2 regions of the Bordetella bronchialis genome follow, and region 1 is predicted to be linked to the other one. Evidence: predicted binding sites of a transcription regulator. Region 1 holds the regulator's gene; the other holds the start of a gene.
What was found. Region 1 encodes FliA, which starts transcription of late flagellar genes. Its sites were predicted from a motif close to CTAAAGTTTNNNNNNNNNNNGCCGNTA; they were not measured.
Positions count from the first base shown of each region.

Region 2: a site for FliA is predicted at 4,071-4,097, ahead of BAU06_RS16960 (DUF342 domain-containing protein). Genes of this name have one in related genera too.

Region 1 is NZ_CP016170.1:2,552,794-2,558,007, reverse strand. It holds gene motB (flagellar motor protein MotB) at 1-176, opposite strand, end outside; gene motA (flagellar motor stator protein MotA) at 192-1,064, opposite strand; gene flhC (flagellar transcriptional regulator FlhC) at 1,188-1,844, opposite strand; gene flhD (flagellar transcriptional regulator FlhD) at 1,867-2,190, opposite strand; gene BAU06_RS11230 (RNA polymerase sigma factor FliA) at 2,613-3,368, shown strand; gene BAU06_RS11225 (FliC/FljB family flagellin) at 3,562-5,214, shown strand, end outside.
Region 2 is NZ_CP016170.1:3,843,295-3,848,508, forward strand. It holds gene hrpA (ATP-dependent RNA helicase HrpA) at 1-1,975, opposite strand, end outside; gene BAU06_RS16960 (DUF342 domain-containing protein) at 2,128-3,918, opposite strand; gene BAU06_RS16965 (SDR family oxidoreductase) at 4,195-4,974, shown strand; gene argA (amino-acid N-acetyltransferase) at 5,089-5,214, shown strand, end outside.

The DNA.
Region 1 (5,214 bases):
GCGATGCCCTTGAGCTCTTCGCGCGGCACCACGCTGATCAGCCACATCACCAGGAAGAACGCCATCATCGCGGTGATGAAGTCGGCGTAGGCGATCTTCCAGCTGCCGCCGTGGTGCCCGCCATGCGCGCCCTTCTTGCGCCGGATCACCACCCGATGGTTATTGACTGGAGCCATGCGACAGGATCCCCGTCAAGCCTTGGAGGTGGAGGTCTTGGCCTGGCGGACGTGCTCTTCCAGTTCGGCGAACGACGGACGCACGCCGGAGAACAGGACCTTGCGGCCGAACTCCACCGCCAGTTGCGGCGGATAGCCGTTCATGCTGGCCAGCAGCGTGGTCTTGATGCATTCCAGGATCTTGACCGCCTCGCTGGTCTGGCGATCCACGCGCGAGGCCAGCGGCCCGACGAAACCGTAGGCCAGCAGGATGCCCAGGAAGGTCCCCACCATGGCCTTGGAGATCAGGTCGCCCAGCACGGCGGGCGGCTGGTCGACCGCCGCCAGCGCCTTGATCACGCCCAGCACCGCGGCCACGATGCCGAAGGCGGGCATGGCGTCGGCGACGTTCTGCAGCGCCAGCACCGGCACCTGGCGCTCGTGGCGGAAGGTTTCGATTTCCTCGTCCATGAGCGTCTCGATCTCGAAGGAGCTCATGTTGCCGCTGATCATGATGCGCAGGTAGTCGGTGAGAAACTCCATCAGCTTCTCGTCCTTCATGATGCGCGGGCATTCCGTGAAGATGGGGCTGGAAGCCGGATCCTCGATGTGCGACTCGACGGCCATCAGGCCCTCGCGGCGCGCCTTGTTCAGGATCACGTACATCAAGGACATGAGTTCCATGTACACGTCCTTGTTGTAGCGGGCGCCGCGCAGCGCATTGGGCACCGCGCTTTTGATCAGCTGCAGCGACTTGCGGCTATTGCCCGCCAGGAAGGCGCCGGCCGCCGCGCCCGCGATGAGCGTGAACTCGAAAGGCTGGTACAGCGCGCCCATATGGCCGCCCAGGGCAACGAAGCTGCCCACGACGGACACGATCACCACGAGATAACCAATAACAATCAGCACATCAGGCCCCTGCCAAGCATAGATGTATTACCCAGGCGCCCATCATCCCCCGGGACCGTCGCCGTGAAAGCGTGGTTTACGGGGAATTTTCAGGGGCTTTTGGGGTTATTGAGCGCAAGAGGCTCACAAACCGACGGCATCGGCCGCCGCGGCATTGGCCGCCGCGGCACCGGCCACCGCCGCGCTCGCCGTGGGGGCTGCCGGCACGGCGGCTCCGGCCGCCGGCATGGCGCGCCGGCCGGCCCGCTCCTTGGCCGCCGCGCGCGTCTTGCCCGCTCGTGGGGGCGGACGGCAGATGGCGCAGACGAAATCGGCGCGCGGATCGTGCGCGTGGGCGATGAAATGCCCCCCGCACTGCCGGCATTCCGACAATTGCAGCATCTTGCCGTCGAAGAAGCGCACCAGCATCCAGGCCCGGGTGAAGCTCAGCACGGGCTCGCCCTGCTCCGGATCGGCCACGCCGGCATGCTCCAGGTACAGGCGGTAGGCATCGATGATGGCCCGCACGCCCTTGCTGCCGGTGTGCTCGTTGAGGAACTTATAGACGTTGTAGAACAGGGACGAATGGATGTTCGGCAGCCAGGTCATGAACCAGTCCACCGAGAACGGCAGCATCCCCTTCGGGGGCGAGCAACCGCGGATCTCGCGGTACAGCCGCGCGAGCCGGTCGTGGCTCAGGCTGGTTTCCGACTCCAGGACCTGGAGGCGGGCGCCGAGACCGATCATGGCGCTGGCCAGCAGAATCTCGTCGGCTTCTTGGGAAACGCTTTTGATAGCCATGACCTTTGCGGGATAAGAAAGATCAGGCCAGCTGCTCGACGGGCTGCTTGGCCAGCAGGATGGTCGCGTGGGCCTGTTGCAGGGCCCCGCCCAGTACGTCGTGCGTCAGCGCCGACAACAGGCTGTAGTCGTCGAAGCGGAAGCGGCACAGCAAGGAACTGGAGCTGGCCAGCTTGACCAGTTGCGCCGGCGACAGCCGCATCAGGATGTCCGCCACCTGTTCGCTGAAGCCCAGGCGGAACATGGAAGCCGCATAATCATCGCGCAGCATGCGCTGCGCGAGGAGCAGGTAGGACAGGTTCACTTCTCGAATGTCGGCGAGCAAAGTGTTCTCAGGCTGTTTCATCGGAATATCCCTTGTTCACTATTTCGGTTCTGTCCTGGGACCAGCCGACCCCCGTGCCGGCTGGGTTACTACGGGAGTGCAACAAATGTCTAAATATTTCGTTTGTTCCAACAAGTCATACAATTTACCATGCGCAATGTCATTTTGTGTGACAGACATGACAAATCTTTGGAACAAGTGAAATATCGCACCGAAAGGACATATATAGCAACAAAGACTTTTGTGAGTGTAAGGCAATTCCGTAAACAACCATTAGAAAGCTTGTGTCTTTGTGCCAATGAAACGTGGCGAAGTACTCACAATGCAAGGTGAAACATGGTTTCGGGATGAGTCTGGCTGGTCGGACCGCCAGACCTAACGATGTCGCGCGCAGGCAACACCACAACGTGGCGGGCGACGGGTCAACCTTCTAGTCGAGTGCAATGCCCCTTTCCGAAGATCGCCTGGCTGAGTACGCCCCCCTGGTGCGCAAGCTGGCCCTGCAACTGCTGGCGCGCCTGCCCGCCAGCGTGGAACTGGACGACCTGATCCAGGCGGGGATGATCGGTCTGCTGGATGCGGCCCGCCGCTACCAGGAGGTGGCGGACGCCCAGTTCGAGACCTACGCGACGGCGCGCATCCGCGGCGCCATGCTGGATGAATTGCGCAACCAGGACTGGCTGCCGCGCAGCGTGCGCAGCAAGGCCAAGCGCATCGACCAGGCCATCGCGCAGCTCACGCAACAGCTGATGCGCCCGCCCAGCGAGGCGGAAATCGCCGGACACCTGGAGCTGCCCCTGGGCGAATACCATCAATTGCTCTATGACGCGCAGGGAGCGCAGATCGTCCATTACGAGGACTTCGGCTCGGAAAACGCCGGCGAAGGCCGCGACGGCGACTGGGCCGCCGGCGCCGCAGAGACGTCCGGGTCCGGCAATCCGCTGGAGGCCTTGCTGGCGGAAGACTTCCGCAGCGCCCTGGCCGAGGCCATCGCCGCCCTCCCCGAGCGCGAGAAGCTGCTGCTATCCCTGTGCTACGAGCAGGGGCTCAATCTGAAGGAAGTCGGCGCGGTCATGGGCGTGACCGAGGCGCGGGTGTGCCAGCTTCGCTCCCAGGCCATGGGCCGGCTGCGCGCCAGGCTGAAGGAAGGCGCCTGGCAGCAATTGCCGGAAGATGTCCGGGTGGCCTCCATAGCCTGAGGCGCCGCCGCCCGGGTCCGCTGTGCCACATATGGAAATTTTTCGCTCCCCCTCCCCCTAAAGGTTTACGCCGGCTTGCCGTTACCCAGTCAGCGGCGCGGCATGCGGCCCATCTCTCCGGTGGACGATACCGTGCCCGCAGGGCGGCCTGGCTGCCCGGTTTGAAGAAGCCTTTCTCTCTTGGGAGCTATTCATGGCTGCAGTGATCAATACCAACTATCTTTCTCTGGTTGCTCAAAACAACCTGAACAACTCGCAGTCGGCCCTGGGCTCTGCGATCGAGCGCCTGTCCTCCGGCCTGCGTATCAACAGCGCCAAGGACGACGCCGCTGGTCAGGCAATTGCCAACCGCTTTACGGCGAACGTGAACGGCCTGACCCAGGCTGCCCGCAACGCCAACGACGGCATCTCCATCGCGCAAACGACGGAAGGCGCCCTGAACGAAATCAACAACAACCTGCAGCGCATCCGCGAACTGACCGTTCAAGCCACCAACGGCACGAACTCCCAGTCCGACCTGGATTCGATCCAGGCTGAAATCCAGCAGCGCCTGGACGAAATCGACCGCGTGTCCGCCCAGACCCAGTTCAACGGCGTGAACGTGCTGGCCAAGGACCAGAACCTGAGCATCCAGGTTGGCGCCAACGACGGCCAGACCATCAACATCAGCCTGAAGGGCATCACCTCCAAGTCCCTGGGCCTGGATGGTTTCAACATCAACGGCACGGGCACGACGCAGAACCGCACCGCCACGGTCAGCGACCTGGTCGCCGCCGGCGGCAACACCGCCGCGGGCGCCAACACCTACACGGTGACCACGCAGTTCGACGCCGTGACGGCCGACCAGGCCTTCGCCAAGCTGAACGACGGCGACAAGGTCACGATCGAAGGTGGCGCGACGGACGTCGAATACACGTACCACGCCGCGTCGGGCAACTTCTCTTACGAAGCCACGCTGGACACCACCAACGCCACCGACGTCTCGGCCATCACCAGCAGCTACCTGCCGACCTCCGGCAAGGTGACGGGCACCTACGACGCCACCAACGGCGCCGTGGCGACCTTCGAAGTCGACTCCAGCGGCAACCTGACCATCGGCGGCCAGAAGGCGTACCTGACCGCTGGCGGCGAGCTGACCACCAACGACACCTCGGGCGGCGCCACGCAAGCCACGCTGGACGACCTGTTCGCGAACGGTGTCGCCGGTTCCAAGGTGACCATTGGCGGCACGGAGTACTCGAACGACGGCGCCGGCTCGGTGACCTACACCGCCACGGCCTCGAAGGACAGCGTCCTGACCGACCTGAAGACCAACACCGCTGCTGGTTCGAAGATCGACTACCAGGACGGCCTGCTGAAGGCGACGGTCACGTTCGACGCCACCGGCAAGTCGAGCGACACGTTCGTCGACAATGAGGGCGACTTCACCAACATCTCGACGTACGACACGGTCTACAGCGTCGATCCCGACACCGGTTCGGTCACCGTCAAGAGCACCGACGCCGCCGTGGACGGCACCAAGTACGAAGAAAATGTGGGCGACGCCGTCTACATCGACTCGGCTGGCCACCTGACCACCAAGACGACCAGCGCCGGCAAGCTGACCAGCAACCCGCTGGCCGCCCTGGACCAGGCCCTGTCGGACGTGGATTCGCTGCGCAGCGACCTGGGTGCCATCCAGAACCGCTTCGAGTCGACCATCGCCAACCTGAACAACACGGTCAACAACCTGTCCGACGCCCGTTCGCGTATTCAAGACGCCGACTACGCGACCGAAGTGTCGAACATGACCCGTGCCCAGATCCTGCAACAGGCTGGTACCGCGGTGCTGGCGCAAGCCAACCAG
Region 2 (5,214 bases), 1.3 Mb from region 1:
CCTCGTCGCTTTTGTAGCCGATATTGCCCAGCAGCCCGCTGAGCAGCGCCATATGGATCTGTTCGAAGGTGGCTTCGGCCTGGTTCAGGCGCCAGCCTTGTTCGCCCACCACCGCGGCCAGTTGCGTATGGACATCGTGCCATTCGCGCAGCCGCAGCGGCGACAGGAAGTTCTGGCGCAGCAGGCCCACCAGCTTGCGCTGCGATGCCTTGTGCTGGACCTGTTCGCCGTACCAGCGCCACAGCTTCAGGAAGGACAGGAATTCCGATTTGTCGTCGGCGAATTTCGCATGCGCGTTCTCGGCGGCTTCCTTTTCCTGCATGGGACGGTCGCGCGGGTCCTGGATGGACAGCGCCGACGCGATGACCAGCATTTCCGCCAGGCACTGCTGTTCGCGCGCGGCCAGGATCATGCGGCCGATGCGCGGATCCAGCGGCAGGCGCGCCAGCTCCTGTCCGGTGCGGGTCAGGGTGTAGACGATGCGGGGCTGGTCATCGCCGCTGCCTTCCGCACCGTCCTGCTCGCCGCGCTGCACGGTTTCGATGGCGCCGAGCTCCTGCAGCAGGTGGTAGCCGTCGGCGATGGCGCGGCCTGGCGGCGCCTCGACGAAAGGAAAATCCTCGATGTCGTCGAGCTTGAGCGACTTCATGCGCAGGATCACGGAAGCCAGCGATGAACGCAGGACCTCCGGATCGGTGAACGGCGCGCGGGCGTTGAAGTCGGCCTCGTCGTACAGGCGGATGCAGACGCCCGGGCCGACGCGCCCGCAGCGTCCCGCGCGCTGGTTGGCGGAGGCGCGGCTGACGGGCTCGATGCGCAGCTGCTCGACCTTGTTGCGCCAGGAATAGCGCTTGACCCGCGCCAGGCCGCTATCGACCACGAAGCGGATGCCGGGGACCGTCAGCGAGGTCTCGGCCACATTGGTGGCCAGCACCACGCGCCGGCCGCTGCCGCGCGGCCGGAAGATCTGTTCCTGTTCCGCCTGCGAGAGGCGCGCGTACAGCGCCAGGACCTCGGTGCCGACGGGGTGTTGCTTGCGCAAAGCCTCGGAGGCCTCGCGGATCTCGCGTTCGCCGGGCAGGAAGACCAGGATATCGCCAGGGCCGTGGCGCGCGCATTCGTCCACGGCGTCGACGATGGCGTCGATCAGGTCGCGCTCTTCGTCCCCGGCGCGCTCGCGCGCCGGACGGGCACCGGCATCGGGCGCGGCGGCCCGGCCGGATGCCGGCCCGGCATCGTCGTCGACATCGTCGCGGCGAACCGGGCGATAGCGGACTTCGACCGGATACAGGCGCCCGGAGACCTCGATGACCGGTGCGGCCCGATCCGGCGCCTCGGCGAAATGCCGGGCGAAGCGTTCGGCGTCGATGGTGGCGGACGTGATGATGACTTTCAGGTCCGGCCGCCGCGGCAGCACGCGCTTCAGATAGCCGAGCAGGAAATCGATGTTCAGGCTGCGCTCGTGCGCCTCGTCGATGATCAGCGTGTCGTAGCGCTTGAGCAAGGGATCGCGCTGCGTCTCGGCCAGCAGGATGCCGTCGGTCATCAGCTTGATCGCCGCGTTGGGCCCGGTACGGTCATTGAACCGGACCTGGTAGCCGACGACCTCGCCCAACGGGGTTTCGAGCTCGTCGGCGATGCGGCGCGCCACCGAGGTCGCCGCCAGCCGGCGCGGCTGCGTATGGCCGATCATGCGCGTACGGCCGCGCCCCAGGTCCAGGCAGATCTTGGGCAGCTGCGTGGTCTTGCCGGAGCCGGTTTCGCCACTGACGATGACGACCTGGTGGGCGGCGATCGCGCGCGCGATCTCATCGCGGCGGGCGCTGACCGGCAGGTCTTCGGGATAGCGGATGGCCGGAATGGCGCGCGGCGCGGGAGCGGGGGCGGTGGCGGGCGGCGAGGCAGGACGGGACGGCGCGACCGCTTCAGGCGCGGCCCGGCCGCGCCGAGAGGGAATCTGGGGCTTGACGGTCATTCCCGCGATTATAGTTTCCGCGTGGCGGGCGCCCTCCCCGGGGCGTTCATGGGCGCGCGCCGTGCGGCCCTGGCGACGTCGCGACTATGGGCGACTTTGTCCGGCCCCGGTCCGCCCGGCCGCGGGCATGCCAGCTCCGACCGCGGCCTGCGCTAGCGGATGATCAATTTGCCATCGGACAACTTGGCCGTACCGGCGGGCATGTCCTCGGTGATTTCCTCGCGCCGGTTGACCACCTGCAATTCCACCCCGCCATGGATCTTGCGCGAGGCGTGGATCGTGGCGTCCTCGGCCACGGAGTTCTCCGCGGCCAGGCGCCGCTCGCGCGCGTCGACGCCGGCCAGGTCCTTCATCAATTTGGCATGGGTCTGCACCGCGCGCTCGCCGATGCCATTGGCGGCTTTCTCCGGGTTCTTGCGCAAGAAAATCAGCAGCTGCTCCAGCTTGCCTTTTTCCTCCTGCAAGCGCTTGCGCGTGCGCTGCAGCGCTTCCTTCTGGGCCTGGGCATGCGGATTGACGCCGACCTGGATAATGGTTTTGACGCCCGCCATGGTACCCAGCGTGGCGGCCCGCACGCCGCGCAGCGCGCGCACCTGGCCGCCGCTGATGTTGCCCTGGGTGGAGCCCTTGGCGCCCACGGTGACGGTGTGGCCGGCGTTCACCTCGCTCTGGCGGATTTCGCTCTCGACCTCGACATTCTGGCCGGCATTGATCGAGGCATTGCCGATGAAGCGCGCCTTTACCGAACCGCGTGCCGTGACCTGGGCCAGCCGCGCGGCGGGTTCCGCCGTGGTGGCGCCTTCCGCCGCACCCATGATGCCGCCCTTGACCACCACGTTGCCGCCGGCGTCGATGTGCGCGGCTTCCACCGTGCCGCTGACCAGGACGTCGCCGCTGACCTTGACCGACATGCCGGTGGTGACATCGCCGCGTACCTGCAGCGTGCCCTCGAAGTTGATGTTGCCCGAGTTCAGGTTGACGGCGTCGACCTCCACCACCGGATTGACCGACACGCCGCAGGGCAGCATGGAAGGCGCGCCGTCGATGGCGGCCACCAGGATCTCCGGATCGTTGGGATCGCGCGCCACGCCGGCCAGATTCTCGTCGTAGGGCAGATCCTCCGGCGCCGGGGCCGGCGCGGGATTGCCATACACATCGATGCCGTCCGTGCCGAGCGTACCGGGAATCCGCCGCATCAAGGGCATGCCGGCCTTGACCAGGACCAGATTGCCCAGGGAGCGGTAATCCACGGGCGCGTTCTCGTCCACGTCGGCCGCGGCCTGCCGGGTCAGCAGGCTCTCGAAACGGGTGGGCTGGCCCTGCTTGGGAGGAATGCCCGAGGCGATCAGCGCCGCTTCCGTGGCACCGCCTTCGACCGCCTGCAGCAACGTTTCCTCGTCCAGGCCATAGACGATGCCATGCCCGGTCAGGGCGGCGCGGACGTCTCCCAACTGGACGGCGCGCCCACCCCTGGCCGGATGCAGCGTCAGGTAGACCTGCAGCTTGTCCTCGGAGACCTCCAGTTCGAAAGCGCCGTCGACCACTTCGCCGATGACCGCCTCGACCACGCCGTCGCCCTCGGTCGCCGGCGCGACGGCCGCCTCGGGCGCGTCCATGAGCTCCAGGGCGGCGCCCAGGCGTGCCGCGCTGGACTCGATGGCGGCCAGTTCGCCGGATACTTCATGGGCGATGGAGGCGGCCGCTGCCACCGTGGTGCCGGCCTGGCGCAGGGCTTCGGCGCTGATGCGGGCAGCAGCCTCCTGGCAGCGCGCCAGGAATCCCGCGACCGCTCCGCTGTCCAGCGCATCGACGCTCCAGCCGCGAGCCGCCAGCGCGGCCTGCAACATCTCGCTGTCGGGGGGTTCCACCGCCGCCGCGGCACGAAAACCGGCACGCAGCTCGCGGGTCGCCGGATCCAGGGTCAACCAATAGGATTGCGTCACTGCCGTGTATCCTCGAGAAATTACCGCGCTTCGGAGAGGACGGCTTATCTCCCTGGCGGCTTGGTATCGTTGTTGAGACCCGAAGTCGGTTTTTTTCGTGTCGACAATTGCATCAGGCGCATATTTCAAATTATTAACGATGAAACTTCAAGTTGCGACCCTTTTTTTCTGAAAATTAAGCAGGCTTTCCCGCCCGGACCGCGCCGTTTCCGCCTGGACGGCGCCCATCGCCGCCCCGTCCGGTCCGGGCCGCATTTCTCACGGAGACTCTCGAACATGGATCTGGGCATTGAAGGACGTACCGCGCTGGTGTGCGCATCCAGCAAGGGACTGGGGCGCGCCTGCGCGCTGTCGCTGGCACGCGAGGGCGTGCATGTGATCATGTCGGCGCGGGGCGCCGAAGCGCTGGAGGAAGCCGCCGACGCGATACGGCGCGAAACCGGTGCCCGCGTCACCACGGTGGCCGCCGATGTCACCACGGCGGAAGGCCGCGCCCGCCTGCTGGCCGCCTGCCCGGATCCCGATATCCTGGTCAACAATGCCGGCGGCCCCAAGCCCGGCGATTTCCGCGAATGGTCGCGGGACGACTGGATCAAGGCGCTGGACGCCAACATGATCGCCCCGATCGAACTGATCAAGGCCACCATCGATGGCATGATCGGGCGCCGCTTCGGCCGCATCGTGAACATCACCTCTGCTGCCGTGAAGATGCCCATCGACCACCTGGGCCTGTCCAACGGCGCGCGGGCGGGCCTGACCGGCTTCGTGGCGGGGCTGGCGCGGCAGGTCGCGGAACACAACGTCACGATCAACAACCTTTTGCCCGGGCCGTTCGAGACCGACAGGCTGCGCGGCACGGCGATCGCCACCGCGCAAAAAACCGGCAAGACCGTCGAGGACATCCTGGAGGCGCGGCGCCGCACCGTGCCGGCGCGCCGGCTGGGCGACCCGGCGGAATTCGGCGATGCCTGCGCCTTCCTGTGCGGCGCGCGGGCCGGATTCATGACGGGACAGAACCTGGTGCTGGACGGCGGCACCTACCCCGGCACCCTGTAGGACCCCATTGCCGGACCGGCGTTAACAGGGCGGCGGCGCGATCACTATAATTTCGCGATTCAACCCAGGTTCCGCCTGGCCGCCTACCTGTTCTTTCCGGCTCTTCACCGCACCATGCCCGACCTGGATCAAGAAACCGTCTCAGCCCTGGAAGCCCCCGGCTTCGCGCCCGCGCAATTCGTGCGCTGGTTTCGCGAGGTCGCCCCGTACGTACATGCCTTTCGCGGCAAGACCTTCGTG